Regions from separate parts of the Bradyrhizobium sp. GW821-FHT12B03 genome, predicted to be linked through region 2. Evidence: riboswitches for the same ligand, from Rfam matches in the RefSeq annotation. Region 2 holds a riboswitch; the other holds the start of a gene.
The links. A riboswitch is a leader RNA that binds a small molecule or an ion and turns the genes downstream of it on or off. The one in region 2 is predicted to bind glycine.

Region 1: it holds a riboswitch for glycine, as region 2 does, so the genes downstream of both, gcvT (glycine cleavage system aminomethyltransferase GcvT) here and AC1RUR_RS20795 (D-amino acid dehydrogenase) in region 2, are expected to answer to the same signal.

Annotation. Positions count from the first base shown of each region.
Region 1 is NZ_JBXAQU010000016.1:106,678-118,804, reverse strand. It holds gene gcvP (aminomethyl-transferring glycine dehydrogenase) at 1-2,301, opposite strand, end outside; gene gcvH (glycine cleavage system protein GcvH) at 2,461-2,829, opposite strand; gene gcvT (glycine cleavage system aminomethyltransferase GcvT) at 2,840-3,988, opposite strand; glycine riboswitch at 4,134-4,223, opposite strand; gene alaS (alanine--tRNA ligase) at 4,535-7,213, shown strand; gene AC1RUR_RS26905 (cyclic nucleotide-gated ion channel) at 7,219-8,448, shown strand; gene AC1RUR_RS26900 (DUF3303 domain-containing protein) at 8,452-8,736, opposite strand; gene AC1RUR_RS26895 (DUF3455 domain-containing protein) at 8,742-9,242, opposite strand; gene AC1RUR_RS26890 (NADP-dependent isocitrate dehydrogenase) at 9,341-10,555, opposite strand; gene AC1RUR_RS26885 (TrmJ/YjtD family RNA methyltransferase) at 10,895-12,103, shown strand.
Region 2 is NZ_JBXAQU010000010.1:203,052-215,178, reverse strand. It holds gene AC1RUR_RS20815 (M81 family metallopeptidase) at 1-32, opposite strand, end outside; gene AC1RUR_RS20810 (ABC transporter ATP-binding protein) at 343-1,992, opposite strand; gene AC1RUR_RS20805 (ABC transporter permease) at 2,007-2,894, opposite strand; gene AC1RUR_RS20800 (ABC transporter permease) at 2,916-3,857, opposite strand; gene AC1RUR_RS20795 (D-amino acid dehydrogenase) at 4,036-5,373, opposite strand; glycine riboswitch at 5,442-5,556, opposite strand; glycine riboswitch at 5,560-5,664, opposite strand; gene AC1RUR_RS20790 (M20/M25/M40 family metallo-hydrolase) at 5,760-6,890, opposite strand; gene AC1RUR_RS20785 (ABC transporter substrate-binding protein) at 7,160-8,770, shown strand; gene AC1RUR_RS20780 (ABC transporter substrate-binding protein) at 8,870-10,477, shown strand; gene AC1RUR_RS20775 (glycosyltransferase family 39 protein) at 10,719-12,127, shown strand, end outside.

The DNA.
Region 1 (12,127 bases), on a different contig from region 2:
TTCGCCGCCCATCATCAGGATATAGATGTAGGAGATGGTGAGGATCGACGCCGAGCCGAACGGCGCGGCCGAGACCGGACCCACCGGCGCGTCCCCGTTCGTTGCAGGGTGTCCAGGCAGGAACGGCTTAAGATGCGCCTTGACGCCGATCGGGCCCATGCCGGGGCCGCCGCCGCCGTGCGGAATGCAGAACGTCTTGTGCAGATTGAGGTGGCTGACATCGGCGCCGTAATCGCCGGGCCTGCTGAGGCCGACCTGCGCATTGAGGTTGGCGCCGTCGAGATACACTTGGCCGCCATGGCCATGCACGATGTCGCAGATCTCGCGAATGTGCTCCTCGAACACACCATGGGTCGAGGGATAGGTGATCATCACAGCGGCGAGGTCGTTCGCATGCTTTTCCGCCTTGGCGCGGAGATCATTGACGTCGACGTCGCCGTTCTTCTCGCAGGCGACCACCACCACGTCCATGCCGACCATCGCGGCCGAGGCCGGGTTGGTGCCGTGGGCGGAGGAGGGGATCAGGCAGATCTTGCGATGGCTCTCCCCACGCGCCGCATGATAGCCGCGGATCGCGAGCAAGCCGGCATATTCGCCCTGCGCGCCCGAGTTCGGCTGCAGCGAGATCGCGTCATAGCCGGTGATGTCGCACAGCCACTTCTCCAGCCGCGCGAACAGCGCGTGATAGCCGCGTGCCTGCTCGCGCGGGGCGAACGGGTGCAGGGAGCCGAATTCCGGCCAGGTCAGCGGCATCATCTCGGTGGTGGCGTTCAGCTTCATGGTGCAGGAGCCGAGCGGAATCATCGCGCGGTCGAGCGCGAGGTCGCGGTCGCTGAGCTTGCGCATGTAGCGCAGCATCTCGGTCTCCGAGCGATGCGCGTGGAAGACGGGATGGGTGAGGAAGGCGGTGCCGCGCTTCAGCGCCTCTGGCAGCGCCTCGCGCGTCGTGGCGTCGATTTCGGCGTAAGACAGCGTACCGCCGAAGGCGCGCCAGACGGCCTCGACCGTCGCGGGCGTGGTGGTCTCGTCGAGCGCGATGCGCAAGTCGGCATCACCGACGCCGAGATTGATCTTTTCGGCGGCCGCGCGCGCGACGATCTCGGCGCGCCTGGCACCGGCATCGACGCTCAGCGTGTCGAAGAAGCTTTCCGATTGCGGCGCGAAGCCGAGCTTGCGCAGGCCGGCCGCGAGCACGGAGGCGCGGCGATGCACATTGCGTGCGATCTGCGTCAGCCCTTCGGGGCCGTGATAGACCGCATACATCGAAGCAATCACGGCGAGCAGCACCTGCGCGGTGCAGATGTTGGAGGTCGCCTTCTCGCGGCGGATGTGCTGCTCGCGGGTCTGCAGCGCGAGCCGATAGGCCGGCATCCCGCGCGAATCCACGGAGAGGCCGACGATGCGGCCGGGCAGCGAACGCTTCAGCGCATCGCGCACCGCCATGTAGGCCGCATGCGGTCCGCCATAACCCATCGGCACGCCGAAGCGCTGCGCCGAGCCGATCGCGATGTCGGCGCCAAGCTCGCCGGGCGAGGCGAGCAGCGTCAGCGCCAGCAGGTCGGCGGCGACGATCGCGAGCGCGCCCTTGGCCTTCAATGCTGCGATCGCGGGCCTGAGGTCGCGCACCGCGCCCGAAGTTCCCGGATATTGCAGCAGCGCGCCAAGCACGTCGGCGGTGTCGAGATCGGTGAGGGGATCGCCGACGACCAGATGCCAGCCGAGCGGCTCGGCGCGGGTGCGCATCACCGCCAGCGTCTGCGGATGCACGTCCTTGTCGACGAAAAAGGCTTTCGCTTCGACATGCGAGTGCCGCTCCGCCAGCGCCATCGCTTCGGCCGCCGCGGTGGCTTCATCGAGCAGCGAGGCGTTGGCGACGTCGAGCCCGGTGAGGTCGCAGATCATGGTCTGGAAGTTGAGCAGCGCCTCCAGCCGGCCCTGGCTGATCTCGGGCTGGTAGGGTGTGTAGGCGGTGTACCAGGCCGGGTTTTCCAGGATGTTGCGCTGGATCACTGCGGGCAGGATGGTGCCGGAATAGCCTTGGCCGATCAGCGAGGTGAAGACCTGGTTCTCGCGCGCGAGCTCGGCCATATGCGCGATCGCCTCGGTCTCGCTGAGCGCCTTGCCGAGATCGAGCGGGGCGGCCTGCCGGATCGAGGCCGGCAGCGTCTCCGCCATCAGCGCGTCGACGCTCTTGGCGCCGACGGTCTCGAGCATTGCGGTGACATCGCGCGCCGAGGGGCCGATATGGCGGCGAACGAAAGTGGCGGCGGTGTCGCCGTTGGATTTGCGGTGCGCGGTCATCATGGGTCCTCGCTCTAAGAGTTGCTGTCATCGCCCGCGAAGGCGGGCGATCCAGTACGCCGCGGCCTCTCGGCTCTAGCCGAAGCGGCTGCGTTTACTGGATGCCCCGCCTTCGCGGGGCATGACAGTGAGTATGTTGAGAGGGCTCGGCTCATATCGTCACGCCGTATGTGCCTTGTACGCGGCTTCATCCATGAGGCCGCCGAGTTCGCTCTTGTCGGCAATCTTGATCTTGAAGAACCAGGCCTTGCCTTGCGCGTCCGAGTTCACCAGCGCGGGCTCGGCGGCGAGCTCGGCGTTGGTCTCGAGCACTTCGCCGGAAATGGGCGCGTAGACGTCGGAGGCGGCCTTGACCGATTCCACCACGGCGGCGGCTTCCGCCTTCTTCAGCGCGCGGCCGAGCTTGGGCAGTTCGACGAACACGACGTCGCCGAGCTGGGACTGCGCATAGTCGGTGATCCCGACGGTCGCGACGTCGCCGTCGATGGCGAGCCATTCATGGTCGGAAGTGTACAGCGTCGTGGTCATTGTCTTGTCCTCAGCGTTTGTAGGTGTTTTTCACGAAGGGCATGGCGGCGACCGCGAGCGGCAGGCGCTGGCCGCGCACCTCGGCGAAGAGCTTGGTGCCGAGCGCGCTCGATGCGGCGGGCACGTAGCCCATCGCGACCGGCGCGTTCAGGCTCGGGCCGAAGCCGCCCGATGTGACCTTGCCGATCGGCGCGCCGCCTGCGCTATCGGCAAACAGCAGCGCGCCTTCGCGCACCGGCGCGCGGCCCTCGGCACGCAGGCCGACGCGGCGGCGGGATGCGCCGTGATCGAAATGAGCGAGGATCTTTTCGGCGCCGGGAAAGCCGCCGGCGCGGGCGCCGCCGGTGCGGCGGCTCTTCTGCACCGACCATTCCAGCGCGGCCTCGACCGGGGTGGTGGCGGTGTCGATGTCGTGGCCGTAGAGGCAGAGCCCGCCTTCCAGCCGCAGGCTGTCGCGGGCCCCTAAGCCGATCGGCATCACGTCGGGGTTTTCCAGCAGCGTCTTCGCAAGCCGTTCGGCATCGGCAGCGGGCACCGAAATCTCGAACCCGTCCTCGCCGGTATAGCCGGAGCGCGAGACGAAGCAGGCGAGGCCGGCAACCCCGTGCGGGCCGGCGTCCATGAACTTCATGCCTGATACCTCTGCACAGAATTTCGCCAGCACAGCTTCCGCCTTCGGGCCCTGCAGCGCGACCAGCGCGCGGTCGGCCAGCGAATCGATGATGCAGTCGTCCGACAGATGCGCGCGCAGATGCGCCTCGTCCGCGGCCTTGCAGGCGGCGTTGACGACCAGGAACAGGTGATCGCCGAAATTGGCGACCATCAGGTCGTCCAGGATGCCGCCATCGTCATTGGTGAACTGGGCGTAGCGCTGCCGTCCCGGCGCGATCGCCACGATGTCCTGCGGCACCAGCCGTTCCAGCGCGCGGGCGGCGTCCTCGATCCTCCCCGATTTCGGCCGCAGCGCGATCTGGCCCATATGGGAGACGTCGAACAGGCCGGCTTGGCTGCGGGTATGGAGGTGTTCCTTCAGCACGCCGGCCGGATATTGCACGGGCATGTCATAGCCCGCGAACGGCACCATCTTGCCGCCGAGGGAGACATGAAGCCCGTGAAGGGGCGTCTTTTTCAGGGAATCTTGGTCGTCGCGCACTGGCATTACGGGGCCCTCGGCGGTTCCCCGGGGACGATTCCCCGGAAGCAACCAATCGAAGCCCCATCTGTCGCTGTGCCTGAGAGTATTATCCCGTCGGCGGACGCTGTCCGGGTCTTAAGCCCGTCGGCGCCTCTTTCCAGATGTCGTCAAAGCCACGCGGTCCTTTTGCCTGAGAGTTTCCGGGGCGGTTGCTCCTTCGGCGCCGGCATCCAATGCCGGTCTCTCCCGACGTGGCCGTACGATACAAATAGGTAAAGACCACAGGGCGGCCAAGCCTGTCAACGCGGCGCCAGCGCCTTTCAACGGGATTGAGCGCCTGCGGCAACCCACTGATCACGTTGCACAGTTTCTGGACAGCGAAGCTGGCCTTGTCTAAAAGCGCTTTGGCCCGCAGATAACAGCCGAGATCACCGGTTTGGATGGCAGTAAAGCGGGTCCTAAAGCGCGATCAGAATCATCGCGCTTTAGCTCTTTGTTTGAGCATGATCTTTCCGGAAAACCGCTTCACACTTTTCCGGATCATGCTCTGGCACACCCGATTGGATGAACATGAGCGGCGTCAACGAGATCAGGTCGACCTTTCTGAACTTCTTTGCCGAGAACGGCCACGAGATCGTGTCGTCCTCGCCATTGGTGCCGCGCAACGACCCCACGTTGATGTTCACCAATGCCGGCATGGTGCAGTTCAAGAACGTCTTCACCGGCGTCGAGAAGCGGCCGTACCAGCGCGCCACCACGTCGCAGAAATGCGTGCGCGCCGGCGGCAAGCACAACGACCTCGACAATGTCGGCTACACCGCGCGCCATCTCACCTTCTTCGAGATGCTCGGCAACTTCTCGTTCGGCGACTATTTCAAGGAGCGCGCGATCGAGCTGGCCTGGACGCTCATCACGAAGGACTTCGGGCTGAACAAGGACAAGCTGCTCGTCACGGTCTATCACACCGACGACGAGGCGCACGGCCTCTGGAAGAAGATCGCCGGCTTCTCCGACGACCGCATCATCCGCATCCCGACCTCGGACAATTTCTGGGCGATGGGCGACACCGGCCCGTGCGGCCCGTGCTCGGAGATCTTCATCGATCGCGGCGAGCACATCTGGGGCGGGCCGCCGGGCTCGCCGGAAGAGGACGGCGACCGCTTCCTCGAATTCTGGAATCTCGTGTTCATGCAGTACGAGCAGGTGACGAAGGAGGAGCGCGTCGATCTGCCGCGTCCCTCGATCGACACCGGCATGGGCCTGGAGCGCATGGCCTGCATCATGCAGGGCGTCGACAGCGTGTTCGAGACCGATCTGTTCCGCCACCTGATCGACGCGACGGCCTCCGCGCTCGGCAGCGGGCCGAACGAGCAGACGGTGGCCTCGTTCCGCGTCATCGCCGACCATTTGCGTTCGTCCGCCTTCCTCGTCTCCGACGGCGTGCTGCCCTCCAATGAAGGCCGCGGCTATGTGCTGCGCCGGATCATGCGCCGCGCGATGCGCCATGCGCAGCTGCTCGGCGCCAAGGAGCCGCTGATGCATCGCCTGGTCTGGGCGCTGGTGCGTGAGATGGGCCAGGCCTATCCGGAGCTGATGCGTGCGGAAAATCTGATCGAGGAAACGCTGCGGCTGGAAGAGACCCGCTTCCGCAAGACGCTGACGCGCGGCCTTGCCATCCTCGACGAGAAGAGCGCTTCGCTGAAGAAGGGCGACATGTTCGACGGCGACGTCGCCTTCACGCTGTACGACACCTATGGCTTTCCGCTCGACCTGACGCAGGACGCGCTGAAGTCGCGCGGCATCAGCGTGGACCAGGCTTCGTTCACCGACGCGATGGAGCGCCAGAAGGCCAAGGCGCGGGAATCGTGGAAGGGCTCGGGCGAGGCGGCAAGCGAAGCGATCTGGTTCCCGCTGCGCGAGAAGCTCGGCGCCACCGAATTCCTGGGCTACGAGACCGAGACCGCTGAAGGCGTGGTCTCCGCGCTGGTCAAGGACGGCGCGGAAGTCGCCAGCCTCAAGGCCGGCGAGACCGGCGCGCTGCTGCTGAACCAGACCCCGTTCTACGCGGAGTCCGGCGGCCAGGTCGGCGATACCGGCGTGCTGCTCGGGGAAGGCGGCCTCAAGGTCCGCGTCACCGACACGCAGAAGAAGCTCGGCGATCTCTTCGTTCACGTCGGCACGGTGGAGAGCGGCGAGGTGAAGCTCGGCACCGCGCTGCAGCTCGAGGTCGACCATGGCAGGCGCTCGACGATCCGCGCGCATCACTCGGCGACCCATATCATCCACGAGGCGCTGCGCCAGGTGCTGGGCGACCACATCGCCCAGCGCGGCTCGATGGTCGCGCCGGATCGGCTGCGCTTCGACTTCGTGCATCCCAAGCCGATCACGGCGGAGGAGCTCGCCCGCGTCGAGGACATCGCCAACGACGTGGTGCTGGAGAACGACGAGGTCACCACCCGCGTCATGGGCGTGGACGAGGCCCGCGAGGCCGGCGCGCGCGCGCTGTTCGGCGAGAAATACGGCGACGAGGTCCGCGTCGTCTCGATGGGCCGGACCGCGCGCGAGCGCGGCGCCAACGCGCTCGGCTGGTCGGTCGAGCTCTGCGGCGGCACCCATGTGAAGCGCACCGGCGACATCGGTCTGATCACGCTGACCGGCGAGAGCGCGGTCGCCTCCGGCGTGCGCCGCATCGAGGCGTTGACCGGCAACTATGCGCGGCGCCACGCCAACGACACCATGGCGCTGGCGAAGACCGCGGCGAACGAGCTGCGCACCTCGATCGACGACGTCCCGGCGCGCATCGCAGCCCTGATGGAGGAGCGCAAGAAGCTCGAGCGCGAGCTCTCCGACGCCCGCAAGAAGCTCGCGATGGGCGGCGGCGCTGCTGCCAGCAATGGCGCAGCGAGCGGCGTGCGCGAAGTCGGCGACGTCAAGCTGATGGCGCGCGCGGTGGAGGGCATCGAGATGAAGGATCTCAAGAGCCTGGCCGACGACGGCAAGAAGCAGATCGGCTCGGGCGTCGTCGCCATCGTCGGCGTCACCGAGGACGGCAAGGCCGGAATCGTGGTCGGCGTCACCGCGGACCTGACCGCGCGCTTCAACGCCGTGAACCTCGTCCGCGTCGCCTCCGAGGCGCTCGGCGGCAAGGGCGGCGGCGGCCGGCCCGACATGGCGCAGGCCGGCGGCCCCGATGGGGCCAACGCGGCCGCGGCGCTCACCGCGATCGAAAAAGCGATGGCGGGCGCTTAAGCACCATGTCCCCCGTTCCGCGAGGAATTGGGCTTCGCGACCCCGGCTTGAGGGATCATCTCTACGAATTGCTGGAGCACGATCCCTTGGCCTACTCGGTCGGATCGCGCTTCATCCAGATCATCATCGGCGTCATCGTGCTCGACGTGATCGCGATGATCCTCGCCTCGGTGCCGGATCTGGATGCGCGGTTCGGCGCGCTGTTCGCAGGCATCACCATCCTCGCCGTGATCGTGTTCGCGCTGGAATATGCCGCGCGGATGTGGACGGTGGCCGGACACACCCAGCGCAAGGCGTCCGCGCTGTCCGACCGGCTCGGCTACGCCTTCTCCGCGCTCGGCATCATCGACCTCATGGCGTTCCTGCCCGCCGCGATCGTGCTCGCCACCGGCCGGCATGCGACGCTGGCAGCCCTCGGCGTGCTGCCGTTCTTCAAGATGATCCGCTATTCGCCGGCGATGCGCTCGCTGCTCGCCGCCGTCCATGCCGAGCGGCGCGCGCTGATCGGCTGCATCGTCATCCTGATCGGCGCGGTCCTGACCTTCGCCTCGCTGCTCTACGCCATCGAGCGCGACGTGCAGCCGGACAAGCTCGGCACCATCCCGCAGGCGATGTGGTGGGCGATCGTGACGCTCGGCACCGTCGGCTATGGCGACGTCGTGCCGGTGACGCCGCTCGGCAAGTTCGTTTCGACATTCGCCATCGTCAGCGGTTTCGCCATGATCGCGCTGCCGGTCGCGATCATCTCCACCGCCTTTGCCGAAGAGGTGAAGCGGCGCGACTTCGTCGTCACCTGGGGCATGCTGGCACGGGTGCCGCTGTTCTCGCACCTGTCGGCCTCCGAGATCGCCGACATCATGCGGCTCTTGCGCGCGCGCACCATCGAGCAGGGCGAGATCCTGGTTCGCCGCGGCGATGCCGCCTCGTCGATGTATTTCATCACCGCCGGCGAGGTCGAGATCGTGCTGCCGAACCAGCATGTGCGGCTCACCGACGGCACCTTCTTCGGCGAGATCGCGCTGCTGCACAAGACCAAGCGCAGCGGCACGGTGACGGCGACGCGCAAGACGCGCCTCTTGCTGCTCGATGCCCAGGATTTTCACGCCCTGATCGAGCGCATGCCGACGCTGGCCGAGCACGTCCACACCACCGCCAAGGCGCGGCTCGCCGATACCGGCGATCTCGCACTGGCTGAACTCGCACAGGCCGAACCGGAAGATGAGGGCCGCGCGTAGCCGTCACGTTCCGTCGAGGAAGGGCGCCACGACCTCGCGCGTCTCCTTGCTGGGGACAACGGGCACGATCTCGAAGGTCATGCCAAAGCCCTGGCAGTTCAAAACCCATTCCTGCAGCAGGCGGGCGTCGTCGCATTCCATCAGCTGGAAGCAGCGATCAAAATTCGGCTCGATCCAGCTGCCGAGATATTTCAGCCCTTCCGGAAACTTGACGCCCTCGTCGCGCACGCGGCGGTAGACCGGGATGGGATCGCGGTCCCTGAAGCGTTCGATCACCATGAAGAGCATTGGCCTCAACCCTTCTTCAGGAAGACATACTCGGCGGAGTAGGGCGCGCTCTTGAACTCGCCGGCCTTGTCGCAAGAACCCTCGAGCTTGCCGCCATGGGTGTTGATGCGCTGGACGGTGATAACCGGCGTCAGCGTGCCGCTGCCGCGGCGGGAGGCGACTTCCAGCTTCAGCCAGGGGATATCGGCAGCTGTGGCGCCCGGCGCGTTGCCGATGGCCTTGCCGACCACGGCGCTGCCGTCGGCGTGCTCCCAGTTCGGACCGGCATAGTGCCGTCCGATGGTCTTGCCCTCGAACAGAAGCGTCGCAATCGGTTCGCGGAAAGCCCAGGCGAGCTTGCCCTCAGCGCCGGCCTTGCACTCGTAGACCTGCGCGCCCTCGGCGTGGACGCTGAGCACGGCGATCTCGCCCGGAGCGGCGATGGCCTCGGGAAGCGGCTCCGCGGCCCCGGCCGGTCCGATCAGGACCGCGAGCAGCAGGGCGGGAGCGGCAAGCTTGATGAACATGGGGATCTCCGCAAGAGCTCTCTCAAAAACAAACGGGCCGCATCCGAAGATGCGGCCCGTGATGATGTCCGGCCCAGTCGGGCGAAATTGCGGTCGGCTCAGGCCGACAGCTCCTTGGTCAGGTTCTCGGCGACCTTGTCGAGGAAGCCGGTGGTCGAGAGCCAGCGCTGGTCGGCACCGACCAGCAGCGCGAGGTCCTTGGTCATGTAGCCGGCCTCGACGGTGTCGACGCAGACCTTCTCCAGCGTGTTGGCGAACTTGGCGAGCTCTGCGTTGTTGTCGAGCTTGGCGCGGTGGGCGAGGCCACGGGTCCAGGCGAAGATCGACGCGATCGAGTTGGTCGAGGTCTCCTTGCCCTTCTGGTGTTCGCGGTAGTGGCGGGTCACGGTGCCGTGGGCGGCCTCGGCTTCCACGGTCTTGCCGTCGGGGGTGAGCAGCACCGAGGTCATCAGGCCGAGCGAGCCGTAGCCCTGCGCGACCGTGTCGGACTGCACGTCGCCGTCGTAGTTCTTGCAGGCCCAGACATAGCCGCCGGACCATTTCAGTGCCGAGGCCACCATGTCATCGATCAGGCGGTGCTCGTAGGTCAGGCCCTTGGCCTCGAATTCCTTCTTGAACTCGCGGTCGTAGATGTCCTGGAAGATGTCCTTGAAGCGGCCGTCATAGACCTTCAGAATCGTGTTTTTGGTCGAGAGATAGACCGGGTAGTTGCGCAGCAGGCCGTAGTTCAGCGAGGCGCGGGCGAAGTCGATGATGGAATCGTCGAGATTGTACATCTCCATGGCGACGCCGGCGCCCGGCGCCTTGAACACTTCCTTCTCGATCACGGTGCCGTCCTCGCCGACGAACTTCATCGACAGGGTGCCCTTGCCCGGGAACTTGAAATCGGTGGCGCGGTACTGGTCGCCATAGGCGTGGCGGCCGATGATGATCGGCTTGGTCCAGCCGGGAACCAGGCGCGGCACGTTCTTGCAGATGATCGGCTCGCGGAAGATCACGCCGCCGAGGATGTTGCGGATGGTGCCGTTCGGCGACTTCCACATCTGCTTGAGGTTGAACTCCTTCACCCGGGCCTCGTCCGGGGTAATGGTGGCGCACTTGACGCCGACGCCAACCTTCTTGATGGCTTCGGCGGCGTCGATGGTGACCTGATCGTTGGTGTGGTCGCGGTACTCCATTCCCAGGTCGAAATACATCAGCTCGACATCCAGGAACGGGGTGATCAGCTTGTCCTTGATGTACTGCCAGATGATCCGGGTCATCTCGTCGCCATCGAGTTCGACGACGGGATTGGATACCTTGATTTTTGCCATGATCGGGGAAGCCTCTTGGGAACGGCGCTATTGGCGCGCCACGGGAATATCCGCCCCCTCCTAGCACCGCCGCGCGGCGGGCGAAAGCCAAGGGATTATGCACTTTTAGCTCATCCAGCTTCCCCAGATGGGGGGCGGGGAGCGGTCCGCCGGCGGAGGCCGGCCTGAGGCTTCAGAAGAGATTCAAAAGTTGAATCCAACCCGTTATTTCCCTTGAGAATTTCGTCAGGACAGGCAAACGACAGGCGGACGGGGCCGCGCCGGCTGGCGGCGGGCCTTGAATCAATTCCTAAAGTGGCCGTGCCAAGGCCTTGAGACGAAGAGTGAAAGCGAAGCGAAATGTCGGGGACTGACAAGAGCAAGGCGGGTCTTTCCCTCGACGGTCCCATCGTGATCCTGGTCGAGCCGCAGCTTGGCGAAAACATCGGCATGGCCGCGCGCGCCATGGGCAACTTCGCCCTGAGCCGTCTGCGCATCGTCAACCCCAGGGACGGCTGGCCCAACATCGCCGCCCAGCGCGCGGCGGCCGGCGCCGACTACATTCTGGAAAAGGTCGAATTGTTCGACACGGTGGAGCAGGCGGTTGCCGACCTCGACCTGCTGTTCGCCACCACCGCGCGCCCCCACGACCAGGCCAAGCCGGTGGTGGGTCCCGAGGCAGCCGCTGCCGAGATTTCGGGTCACGTCGCGACCGGCGGCAAGGCCGGTATCCTGTTCGGCCGGGAGCGCTGGGGGCTGACCAACGAGGAGGTCGGCCTTTCCAACCGCATCATCACCTTCCCGGTCAATCCGGGCTTTGCCTCGCTCAACCTCGCGCAGGCCGTGCTGCTGGTCGGCTACGAATGGTTCAAGCGGGCAACGTCCGGCGAGCTGCCGCACGCCATGCCGGAGCGCTCCGAGCGCGCCTCGCAGCACCAGATGCAGGCCTTCTTCGACAACCTCATCCGCGAGCTCGACCGGGTCGAATTCCTGCGGCCGGCCGAGAAGCGCGACACCATGCTGGTGAACCTGCGCAACATCTTCACCCGGATGGAGCCGACGAAGCAGGACATGCATACCCTGCATGGAGTCGTCATGGCGATCGCGGAAGGCCGCAAGGGCCCGGCCAAGGGCGGTGTGCTCGACGGCGAGCAGGCCACGCGCCTGCGCGCGCTGCTGGCCGAGCACGGGCAGGGGGGCGGCGTCCCTGACAGCGGCTCGACCGTGCGCGGCCTCGCCCGCCTGCTCCGCCGCAACCCGACCGACGCCGAGCGCCTGCTCTGGCAGGCCCTGACCCGCGACCGCCGGTTCGCAGGAGGGTTCAAGCGCCAGACCCCGGTCGGCCGCCACATCCCCGACTTCGTCTCGTTCCCGCACCGGATCGCGATCGAGCTGGTCAATCCGGGCGAGGGCGAGACCATCGCGGCGGACCGCGCCGGTCGGCGCTCGTGGCTCGAGGCGCGGGACTATCGGGTGATCGACATTCGCGCGGCGGATGTCGAGCGGGACCTGGAGGCGGAGCTGGTGCGGTTGCAGGGGATGATCGAGCAGGGATCGACCGCTATGTAGGCGGAAGCTTAGGCCTTGTCCGCT
Region 2 (12,127 bases):
TGCAGGAAGCCGCCGACGGCGATACGTGTCATCAATTCAGTCCAGGCGATTGAAAGTGCGCGACGTTGGGCGTCGACGTTAGCCCTGGCCTTGCGGCGAGAGCAAGGTGGGAAGCAATCGCGCCGTGCATAGGGTCAGATCGTTTTGGGAATGCTGCGGATGCGGTATTCGTTGGACCATAGCTACGACAACACTCTCGGTGTCGTCCTGGCGAAAGCCAGGACCCATACCGCGAGGTCTATCGATTGCGAGAGGTGCGAGTCCCGGACGACGGGTCTTCGCCAAATTCCTTCCTGGGGTAATGGGTTCTGGCTTTCGCCAGGACGACATTGGAGGGAGATCTTACGCGCTCGCCGCCACACCCTCCGACACCGGCCGGAAGTTCGCGAAGTCCCAGCCGCGCCCGGGCGCTGCCTCGAGCAAGGCCCTCGTGTAGGCTTCCTTCGGATGCGTCAGCACTTCGGCGGCGGGGCCCTGTTCGACGACGCGGCCGTGCTGCATCACCACGACCTCGTCGCAGATTTGCGCGGCCACGCGCAGATCGTGGGTGATGAACAGGATCGCGATGCCGAGCCGCTTCTGGATCTCGTCGAGCAGTTCCAGCACCTGCGCCTGCACGGAGACGTCGAGCGCGGAGACCGCTTCGTCCGCGACCAGCACGTCCGGATCGAGCGCGAGCGCACGGGCGATCGCGATGCGCTGGCGCTGGCCGCCGGAGAACTGGTGGGGATAGCGCGACACCGCGTCGGCCGGCAGGCCGACGAGCTCGAGCAGCTCGCGCGCCCGCTTCATCGCGTCGGCTTGCGAGACGCCGTAATTGATCGGGCCTTCCGCGATGCTCTCGCCCACCGTGATGCGCGGGTTGAGCGAACGGTAGGGATCCTGGAACACGATCTGGATCTTCTGCCGGTGCGGCTGGAGCAGGCGGCGCGAGATGTCCGAGATCTCGCGGCCGGCGAGGCGCACGCCGCCTGAGGTCGGGTCGATCAGGCGGACGATGCAGCGGGCCACCGTCGACTTGCCGGAGCCGCTCTCGCCGACGATGCCGAGCGTGCGGCCCTTGCGAAGCGTCAGCGTCACCTTGTCGGCGGCGACGACCTCGCGGCCCTTGCCGAAAAAGGCGCGCTCCTTGTAGACCTTGCTGAGCTCGTTGGCTTCCAGCACCACGGGTTCGCGGCTCTCCTCACGCGGAGCGCGCGGCACCAGGCTCGGCACCGCAGAGAGCAAATTGCGGGTGTATTCCATGGTCGGACTGCGCAGCACGGTTTCGAGCTTGCCGGTCTCGACGAGGCGGCCCTGCCGCATCACCGCGACGCGGTCGGCGATCTCCGCCACGACGCCCATGTCGTGGGTGATGAACAGCACGGCGGTGCCGTGGTCGCGCTGGAGGTCGCGGATCAGGGTCAGGATCTGCTTCTGCGTGGTGACGTCGAGCGCGGTGGTCGGCTCGTCGGCAATGAGCAGCTTCGGCTCCAGCACCAGCGCCATCGCAATCATGATGCGCTGGCGCTGGCCGCCGGAGAGGCGGTGCGGGTAGGAGGCGAAGATGCGCTCGACCTGGGGCAGGCGCACCTGCTCCATCATGTCGAGGATGCGCTTCTTGCGCGCCCTCGCGTCGAGATCGGTGTGCGCGCGCAGGACCTCGTCGATCTGGCGGCCGACCGGCACCACCGGATTGAGTGCGGTCATCGGCTCCTGGAAGATCATCGCCATCTGCGTCGCGCGGAGCTGGCGCAGGCGGCGGTCGGTCGCCGTGAGCAGCTCTTCGCCGACCAGCTTGACGCTGCCGCCGGTCGGAACCAGCGTGCCCTTCGGCAACAGGCCCATCGTGGTCAGCGAGGTCACCGACTTGCCCGATCCGCTTTCGCCGACGAGGCACAGCGTCTCGCGCTCGTGCACCTGGATCGAGATGCCGTCGATGATGTTCGCGCCCTTCGGCTTCTTGCCGACGGACACGACGAGATTGTTGATGTCGAGGACGGGATTGGTCATCGCTTGATCGCTCATCACTTGCCTTCCCGCTGCTTCATGCGCGGATCGAGTGCGTCGCGGGCGGCGTCGCCGATCAAATTGATGCTGAGGATGGCGAGCGACAGCAGGAGGCCCGGCCAGAAGATCAGCGTCGGCTTGAGCTGGAAGTACTGGCGGCCCTCGGCCATGATGTTGCCCCAGGTCGGCGTCTCCGGCGAGATGCCGGCGCCGAGGAAGGACAGAATGGCCTCCGTGAGGATCGCGGAGGCGCAGACGTAACTGCCCTGCACGATCAGAGGCGCGATCGTGTTCGGCATCAAATGCCGCCACATGATCTTCGGCAGGGATGAGCCGACCGAAATCGCCGCTTCGACATAGGGCTCCTCGCGCGCCGACAGCACCACCGAGCGCACCAGGCGGGCCACGCGCGGAACTTCGGGGATCGTGATCGCGATCAGCACGGTCCAGAGGCTGGCGCCGGACAGCGACACCACCGCGATCGCCAGCAGAATGCTCGGCATCGCCATCAGGCCGTCCATGATGCGCATCATCACGGAATCGACCAGCTTGAAGAAGCCGGAGACGAGACCGATCGCAAGACCAATGGCGATCGACATGATCGCCGAGCCGATGCCGATCAGGAGCGAGACGCGACCGCCATAGATGACGCGCGACAGGAGGTCACGACCATAGGCGTCGGTGCCGAGCAGGAACTGCGCCGAGGAGGGCTTCAGCCGCTGCGCCGGCGCAAGCTGGATCGGGTCGTGCGGCGCGATCAGCGGTGCCAGGATCGAGACGAGCACGATCAGCGCCAGGCAGACCGTTGCCGCCGCGATGATCGGCGTCGAGGTGAGGAATCCGAAGCGCGGCCGCAGCGGCGACGTGATCGGAATGGATGACTGGGGGAGGCTATCGACGGACATTTTTGTTCTTATCCTTTAGCCCTAGTACCGGATCCGGGGATCGAGCAGCGTGTAGGCGACGTCGATCAGGAGATTGACGATGACGTAGATCAGCGACGTCAACAGGATCATCGCCTGGATGACCGGATAATCGCGCGCCAGCACCGCATCCACCGTGAGGCGGCCGATGCCGGGGATGTTGAACACGCTCTCGGTGACGACGACGCCGGAGATCAGCAGTGCAAAGCCGGTACCGATCACGGTGATCACGGGCACGGCGGCATTGCGCAGCGCATGCCGCATCATCACCGCGACCTCGTTGATGCCCTTTGCCCGCGCCGTGCGGACGTAGTCCTCGCCGAGCACGTCGAGCATCGCCGCGCGCGTCATGCGTGCGATCAACGCGATATAGATGAAGGAGAGCGCGCAGGTCGGCAGGATGATGCGCTCGAAAAACGGTCCGAAGCCGTTAAAGATGCTGCGGAAGCCCTGCACCGGCACCCAGCGCAGATCGATGGCGAAGACCTGGATCAGGATGTAGCCGACCACGAACACCGGCACCGAGAAGCCGAGCACGGACAGACCCATCACGAAGCGATCGATCCAGGTGCCGTGCTTCCACGCCGCGATCACGCCCAGGGGCACGGCGACGATGACGGCGAGGATGATGGTCGAGAGCGCGATCGAGATCGACGGCTCGACGCGCTGGCTGATCATCTTGATGACCGGCAGGTTGGAGATCAGCGACGTGCCGAGGTCGCCGTGCAGCAGCTTGTTCACCCAGGTGATGAACTGCACGATCAGCGGCTCGTTCAGGCCGAGCGAGTCGCGGATGCGCTCGAGCCGTTCCGGCGTCGCGTTGTCGCCGGCGAGAATTGCAGCGGGATCGCCCGGCGTCAGCCGCAGCAGCAGGAACACGAACAGCGCGACGACGCCCATCACGGGCACGGCGGCCAGAACACGGCGGACGAGATAACCTAGCATGCATCTATCTCCGGATGCGGAATGTGTGGGGCCTCGGGGCGCCCGTGGATTCGATCGTGTCTATCATGCGTGCCTGCGGGCTGGGAAAGCCGGCCGGAGATGCCGACCTTTCGGGGCAAATTGTGTGCCAAGGGCAGGGCGGTCGCAAGGGGCCGCCCCCGCGTCGGTTTGCGACCACTCAGGATGCATGACGCAGCTCGCGCGCAACCCCAAGTTCAGCTCCAAGTTCAACTCCAAGTTCAACCTGACGTGAAGGCACGGTCGGCGGCGCATTGAGCCCGCGCCAGCCGTCGATGGTTCCGGCAATCATCTGCGCCGTGGCCGCCGACAGGGTCCAGCCGAGATGGCCGTGGCCGGTGTTGAAGAACACGCCCGGGATCCGCCCGGCGCGCACCACCGGCATCATGTTCGGCATCATCGGCCGCAGCCCGGCCCACGGGATGACACGCGACGTTTCGACGGCGGGGAAGTTGTTGCGCACCCAGTCGACCAGCGGCTGCACGCGGTCGGCGCGGATGTCGCGGTTGAAGTCGTTGAATTCGGCCGTGCCCGCCACGCGGAAACGATCGGCGCCGAGCCGGCTGGTGACGATCTTGGCGGCTTCGTCGAGCAGGCTGACCGTCGGCGTCGCGCTGCGGCTTTCGGCGGTATCGAGCTGCACGGTGATCGAGTAACCCTTCACCGGATAGACGTTGACGCGCTCGTCGAGGAGGGCGGCGAAGTGCCGGCTGGCAACGCCGGCGCAGACCACGACGCCGTCCGCCTTCAGCGTGCCGCGCGCGGATGCAATCGCATCGCTCGCTGCAAGATCGGCCCAGCCAAGGACGAAGCCACTGCCGGCGCGCGCGATCGAATCGATATTGGCGTCGTGGATGAACGTCGCGCCGCGACGTTTGCAGGCCTCCGCCAGCCCGCGGGTGAATTTGTGGATATCGCCGGTCGCATCCGACGGCGTGTAGAAGCCGCCGTAATAGTCCTTGCGCAGCGTCGGCTCGATCGTGCGGATTTCCTCTGATGTCACCGGGCGGCGATCGAGGCCGCCTTCCTGCAACAGCGCGTTGACGCGCAGGCCGGATTCGAACCCCTTCTTGTCGTGATAGATGTGGAGGATGCCGCGGCGTTCGAGGTCGAAATCGATGCCTTCGCGCGTTGCAATCTCGAACAGATGCTTGCGGGCTTCGATCGCGAGCCGCGTGGTCTCGATCGTGTTGGCGCGGTAGTTGCCGATATTGGCGACGAACTCGCTCATCCACGAATATTTGTGCCAGTTCGGCCGCGGGTTCATCAGCAGCGGCGCGTCGCGCCGGAACATCCAGCGCAGGCCTTTGAGGATCGTCGCGGTGCTGTTCCAGACTTCGGCGTTGCTGGCGGAGAGCTGTCCGCCATTGGCGAACGAGGTTTCCATCGCGGCGTAGCGGTGCTTGTCGAGCACCGTCACCTCAAAGCCGCGTTCGAGCAGGGCATAGGCAGTCGTCACGCCGGTGATGCCGGCGCCGATGATGGCGATATGGGTCATGGCAGATTCGGGGCTCCCGTGAGTTAGAGTCGGCTGACCGCCAGCCACAAGGCCGTTGGCGGCGCCCCATCTGTCACGGTTACCTGAGAGCTTGATCCGGCGCGGACCTCGACGAGGCCGGTGCGGACTATCCCCTTCGGTGGACGTCACGACCAATTGGAATCGTGTCGTCTCTCTCCAGATCGTCCTGACGATACAGTCCTTTTGCCTGAGAGTTTCCGGGGCGGTTGCTCCGTCGGCGCCGCAACGAAAGCTGAAAACCTTCGTTGCGATCTCTCCCGCATCGTCGCGTGGACGGGCGAGCAGTACGATACGCCTCATTTTTAGACAAGGCTAAATTTCGACCGCGACTGCCAACGCATTGTGCAGTGCGAAATTGATTCAATTTACTCCAGTGTCGCCAGCAATCCGGCCATCAAGCGGCCGCGCTCGACCAGACTATCGACCTCGATGAACTCCTCGAGCGTATGGCCATTGCCGCCGCGCACGCCGAGGCCGTCGAGCGTCGGGATGCCCATCGCGCCGGTGAAGTTGCCGTCGGAGCCGCCGCCGGAACTTGCATGCGGCAGCTTTGCGCCAAGCTGTTCGGCGATGCCGCGCGCCTTTTCGTAGAGCGCCATCGTGCCGGCATCCGGCTCCCACACCGGACGCGTCACGCCGCGCGTCACCTTGAAGGTGACGTCATTGGCCGTGCCCGAAAGCGCCAGCATTCTTTCGACGCCACGGTCGAGATCGGCCTGGCGCTTGGCCATCGAGAGCGCCTCGCCAGTCGCGGTCGTAGCAACGCAATTGACCCATTGTCCGCCATGCACAACACCGACCGAGAAGGTGCAGTCCTCCGTGGTCATCGCATCGATCGCGAGGATCTGCCGCGCCATCTCGCGGATCGCCGAGCGGCCTGCCGACAGCGTCGCGCCGGCGTGGCTCGGCCGGCCCGTCGCTTCGAGATTGAAGCGCGCGATGGCGTAACGTCCGGTGGTGACGCCGTTGTCGGCGCGGCCGGGCTCGGGCACCAGCACGTACTTGTTGCGCGCTGCTTCCGCCTCGATGATGTCGCGCGTCGAGGGCGTGCCGACTTCCTCGTCCGGCGTGAACAGCACGGTGATCGGCAGCGGCGTGGTGAACGAGGCGCGCGCCAGCTGCCGGATCGCTTCCAGCGAGAGATAGTTGCCGCCCTTCATGTCGTAGATGCCGGGGCCGTAGCACTTGTTGCCCTCGCGCCGCCATTTCAGCTTCTCGATGGTGCCGACCGGATGGACGGTATCCATGTGTCCGGCGATCAGGATGCCCGGCTCGCCCTGCTTCGGGTGCGGGAAGCGCGCGCGGATGACGCCGCCAAAGCCTTGCCGTCCGGCGATGCGCTCGATCGTCGCACCCATGATCGCCATGTCCCGCGCTGCGATATCGAGCATGCGGTTCACCGCGCCCGCGTCCCAGGTCGGGCTTTCGCATTCCACCCAGCCGCGCAGGCCCTGGAGCATTGCCTCTGAATCGAAGGGAAGATTGGCTGGATTCATCTTAATGTCTCTCAAACTGCGAAAGATGGAACGCGCATTGCATTGGCGCGGGGCAGGACAAGCGGAAAGCGTTGTAGAGCTTAACCGATCTTTGTGGAGCCCGTGCGCGCGCTGCTTGGGCTTGCAGCGAAACCGGATTGACGCGCTCAAGACTGTCTGCAAGTCTCGAAAAGATAAAGGCATTGCATGAGCTTAGGTCGCCTAAAGAACGAACCGGATGCTCAACCAATAATCCGCCTTTGACCAGTTTCACGTCAGGAGAAACTTCAATGTTGCACTTCATGCGCCGGGGGCCTCGCGCGTTCGCCTCCAAACTTGCGCTGTCGGTCGTTGCGCTTTCGACGGCACTGGCCTCGCCCGTGCTCGCGGCAGGCAAGACCATCACGGCGGTGATGCATTCGGATCTGCGTATCATCGATCCGATCTTCACCACCGCCTACATCACGCGTGACCATGGCTACATGGTCTACGACACGCTGATCTCGACGGATTCGAACTTCAAGATCCAGCCGCAGATGGCGGACTGGAAAATCTCCGACGACAAGCTGACCTACACTTTCACGCTGCGCGACGGCCTCAAGTGGCACGACGGTGCACCGGTGACGGCGGAAGACTGCGTCGCCTCGCTCAAGCGCTGGGCCGCGGTCGACGGCATGGGCCAGCAATTGATGCAATTCACTGCCAGCATCGAGGCGACCGATCCCAAGACCATCACGCTGAAGCTCAAGGAGCCTTACAGTCTGGTCCTCGATTCGATCGGCAAGCCATCCTCGCGCGTCGCCTTCATGATGCCGAAGCGCCTTGCCGAGACGCCGCCGGACAAGCCGATTCCCGAGCAGATCGGCTCCGGCCCCTTCAAGTTCGTGCAGGGCGAATTCCAGCCGGGCGTGAAGGCGGTCTACGTCAAGAACACGGATTATGTGCCGCGCAAGGAGCCGGCAAGCTGGACCGCAGGCGGCAAGGTCGTGAAGGTCGACCGCGTCGAATGGGTTACCATGCCTGACTCGCAGACCGCCGTGAACGCGCTGCAATCCGGAGACATCGACTTCCTCGAGAATCCGTCGTTCGATCTCGTTCCAGTTCTCGAAGGCAACAAGGATCTCAACGTCCAGGTGCTGAACAAGTTCGGCTTCCAGACGCTCGGGCGCATGAACTTCCTCTATCCGCCGTTCGACAATCAGAAGATCCGCCGCGCGGCACTTCTGGCAATGAAGCAGAAGGACGTGCTCGACGCGCTGATCGGCAATCCCAAGTACTACAAGATCTGCGGCGCCTTCTTCATCTGCGACACGCCGTTCGCGACCGACGTCGGTTCCGAATCGCTGGTTAAGGGCAACGGCATGGCCGAGGCCAAGAAGCTGCTTGCCGAGTCGGGCTATGACGGAACGCCCGTCGTGATCATGGCGCCCGGCGACGTCACCACGCTCAAAGCCCAGCCCATCGTTGCCGCGCAGGCGCTACGTGAAGCTGGCTTCAAGGTCGACCTCCAGGCCACTGACTGGCAGACCGTGGTGAGCCGCCGTGCCAGCCAGAAGCCTCCGAAGGAGGGTGGCTGGAACATGTTCTTCACCAACTGGGTCAGCGCCGACGTCTCCAACCCGATCTCCAATCTCTCGATTGGCGGCCAGGGCAAGAAGGGCGGCTGGTTCGGCTGGGCGGAGGACGCCAAGATCGAGAAGCTCAAGGACGATTTCGTCCGCGCCGCCTCGCTCGACGACCAGAAGAAGATCGCGACCGAGATCCAGAAGGAAGCCTACGACCAGGTGATCTACATTCCGCTCGGCCAGTACCAGGCGCCGAGCGCGTGGCGGAAGTCGCTCACCGGCGTGCTCGACGGCCCGGCCACGCCGATCTTCTGGAACGTCGACAAGACGGAGTAGGGCGAAGGGTATCTGAAACCATTCCATCCCGACCAATACGCGGCGCCGCTGTCATCGGCGGCGCCGCTCGCCAACCGCTCGCTCGCCAGGAGAACGTCAATGTTCCAATTCGTGCGTCGGGGGCGCCGATCGTTCGCCTCCACATTTGCGCTTTCAATCGCGGCGCTTTCGGCACTGGCCCCGCCGGCTCTTGCCGCAGGCAAGACCGTCAGCGCCGTGATGCATTCGGATCTGCGCGTCCTCGATCCGATCTTCACCAGTGCCTATATCTCCCGCGATCATGGCTACATGGTCTTCGACACGCTGATCGCGACGGATGCGAACTTCAAGATCCAGCCGCAGATGGCGGACTGGAAGATCTCCGACGACAAGCTGACCTACACCTTCACGCTGCGCGATGGCCTGAAATGGCATGACGGTACGCCGGTCACCGCGGAAGATTGCGTTGCCTCCCTCAAGCGCTGGGCCGCTGTCGACGGCATGGGGCAGCAGATGATGCTGTTCACCGCGAGCATCGAGGCGACCGATCCCAGGACCATCACGCTGAAGCTGAAGGAGCCGTACGCGCTCGTGCTGGAATCGATCGGCAAGCCGTCCTCGCGGGTCGCTTTCATGATGCCGAAGCGTCTCGCCGAGACGCCGGTGGACAAGCAGATCCCCGAGCAGATCGGCTCCGGCCCGTTCAAGTTCGTGCAGAGCGAGTTCCAGCCAGGCGTGAAGTCGATCTACGTCAAGAACACCGACTACGTGCCGCGCAAGGAGCCGGCAAGCTGGACCGCCGGCGGCAAGGTGGTGAAGGTCGATCGCGTCGAATGGATTACGATGCCGGACGCGCAGACGGCGTTGAACGCGCTTCAGTCCGGTGACATCGATTTCATGGAAAATCCCGCCATCGAAATGTTGCCCGCCATCGAAGCCGACAAGGAGCTCAAGACCCAGATCCTCAACAAGTTCGGATTCCAGACCGGCGCACGGATGAACTTCCTTCATCCGCCATTCGATAACGTCAAGGTCCGCCGCGCAGCACTTTTGGCGATGAAGCAGAAGGACGTGCTCGATGCGCTGATCGGCAATCCCAAGTACTACAAGACTTGCGCCGCGATCTTCATCTGCGACACGCCGTTTGCGACCGAGGTTGGCGGCGAGACCCTCGCCAAGGGCGGCGACATTGCTGCGGCCAGGAAGGCGCTCGCCGAGTCCGGTTACGACGGGACGCCCGTCGTGCTGATGGCGCCGGGCGACGTGCTGACGCTGAAGGCGCAACCGATCGTGGTGGCCCAGCAACTGCGCGAAGCCGGCTTCAAGGTCGACATGCAGTCGACCGACTGGCAAACGGTGGTGAGCCGGCGCGCCAGCCAGAAGCCGCCGAAGGAAGGCGGCTGGAACATGTTCATCACGAACTGGGTCAGCGCCGACGCGTCCAACCCGATCTCCAACGTCGCTGTCGGCGGGCAGGGCACGAAGGGCGGCTGGTTCGGCTGGGCGGAAGATGCCAAGATCGAGAAGCTCAAGGATGACTTCGTCCGCGCGGCGACGCTCGATGATCAGAAGAAGATCGCGACCGAGATCCAGAAGGAGGCCTATGACCAGGTGCTCTACATGCCGCTCGGCCAGTATCAGGTACCGAGCGCGTGGCGGAAGTCGCTGACCGGCGTGCTCGACGGCCCGGCAACCCCGGTGTTCTGGAACATCGACAAGACCGAGTAAGGCAAGACCAGGCAGGAGAAGGTGCACCCGCACCTTCGTCCCGGTCATCGCGGCGCCGCTGTCAGCGGCGCCGTTGTCATTTGTCGGCGTGGCGTCAGCTCGAGAAGGCCGTGGAGCTCTTAACTCTTCCAGTTTCCAGTCGTTGCTATTTGTTTCCGATCTGAACTAGATGTGTGGACTTCACGCATCACTTTCCTTGTCCCATTTGATTCCCGTGCCGATTGATTTTGCACTCCAGGCGATGGCCGAACGGTCCGATCGCGCGCCGGCGCGATGGCGCCGGCCTTTCCTGCGCTGGCTCGACGGCGTCGAAGCTGGCTGGGCCGTGCCGCTTCTCATCGCCTGTTTCGTTGCGATCTGGACGCTCTATCTGGCCATCGCCTATGCCGGCGGCGGCCTGCATCCTGATACGCTCGAGGCCTGGACGCTGGGACGGAATTTCGCTTGGGGCTATGACAAGCACCCGCCGCTGATGGGGTGGGTTACGGCGGCGTGGACCTCAGTCTTTCCGCTCAGCGACGGGTCGCTGCAACTGATGGCGATGGCCAATGCCGGGCTTGCGCTGTTCTTCGTTGACCGGATATCGCGGCAGTTCGTGACCGGGCACAAGCGCATCCTGGTGCTGCTGCTCTTGATGTTGACGCCGGCCTATCAATTCCACGCCCAGCGCTTCAACGCCAATGCGGTGCTGCTCGCGACCTGGCCGCTGGCCACCTGGTGCTTCCTGCGTGCATTCGAGACGCGCGCTTCGCTGTGGGCGATCGCAGTGGGATGCACCACGGCGCTCGCCATGGTCGGCAAGTATTATTCGATCTTTCTCGTCGCGAGCTTCGTTCTTGCCGCGCTGACGCATCCGGCGCGGCGCGCCTATTTCACCTCCGCTTCGCCCTGGATCTCGGTCGTCGTCGGACTCGCGGCGCTGTCGCCGCATCTCTACTGGCTGGCGACGACGGGGGCCTCGACCTTCACCTATGCGATGAACCACGCCAACGGCAACGTCGCGAGCTCGCTCGGTGAGGTGAAGAATTTCCTGCTGGGGCTGGTGGCGGCGATCAGCGCGTCGGCCGTGCTCTGGATACTCATCGCCGGCACGCGGCTGAAGCAGTTTCCCGCGGACTTCGCGGCGATGAGTCCCGGCCTGCGGCTTCTCTTCCATGTTGCGGTCGGCACGATCGTGCTGCCGGTCCTGACGTCGCTGGTGATGGGGACGGATCTGCCGTCGCTGTGGGCGTTGCAGGGCCTGTTCCTGTTCGTCGTTCTCGTGGTCTGCGGCACGCGCTACCCGATCGAGCGCTTCTACACCGTCAATGTCACGGTGATCGTGACCGGGGTCGCGCTCGCCGCCGTCCTGGTCGCGGCCCCGATCCATGCCGTCCATCGCAACAATCACGGCTACGAAGAGGCCCGGAATCTCTACGCGCAGGCGGGCAGCGAATTGACGCGCGAGTGGCGCAAACTGACCGGCGAGCCGCTGCGCGCCGTGAGTGGCGATGGTGCGCTGGCCTTTGCGACGGCGTTCTACAGCCCCGACCATCCGCATTATGCACGGCCGTTCGAGTATGAATACGCTTCGGGCTTGCCGCGCGAGATGACGCCGGACCACGGCTGGGCCGCGCTCTGTTTCCGGGGCCAGGACTATTGCAACCAGTG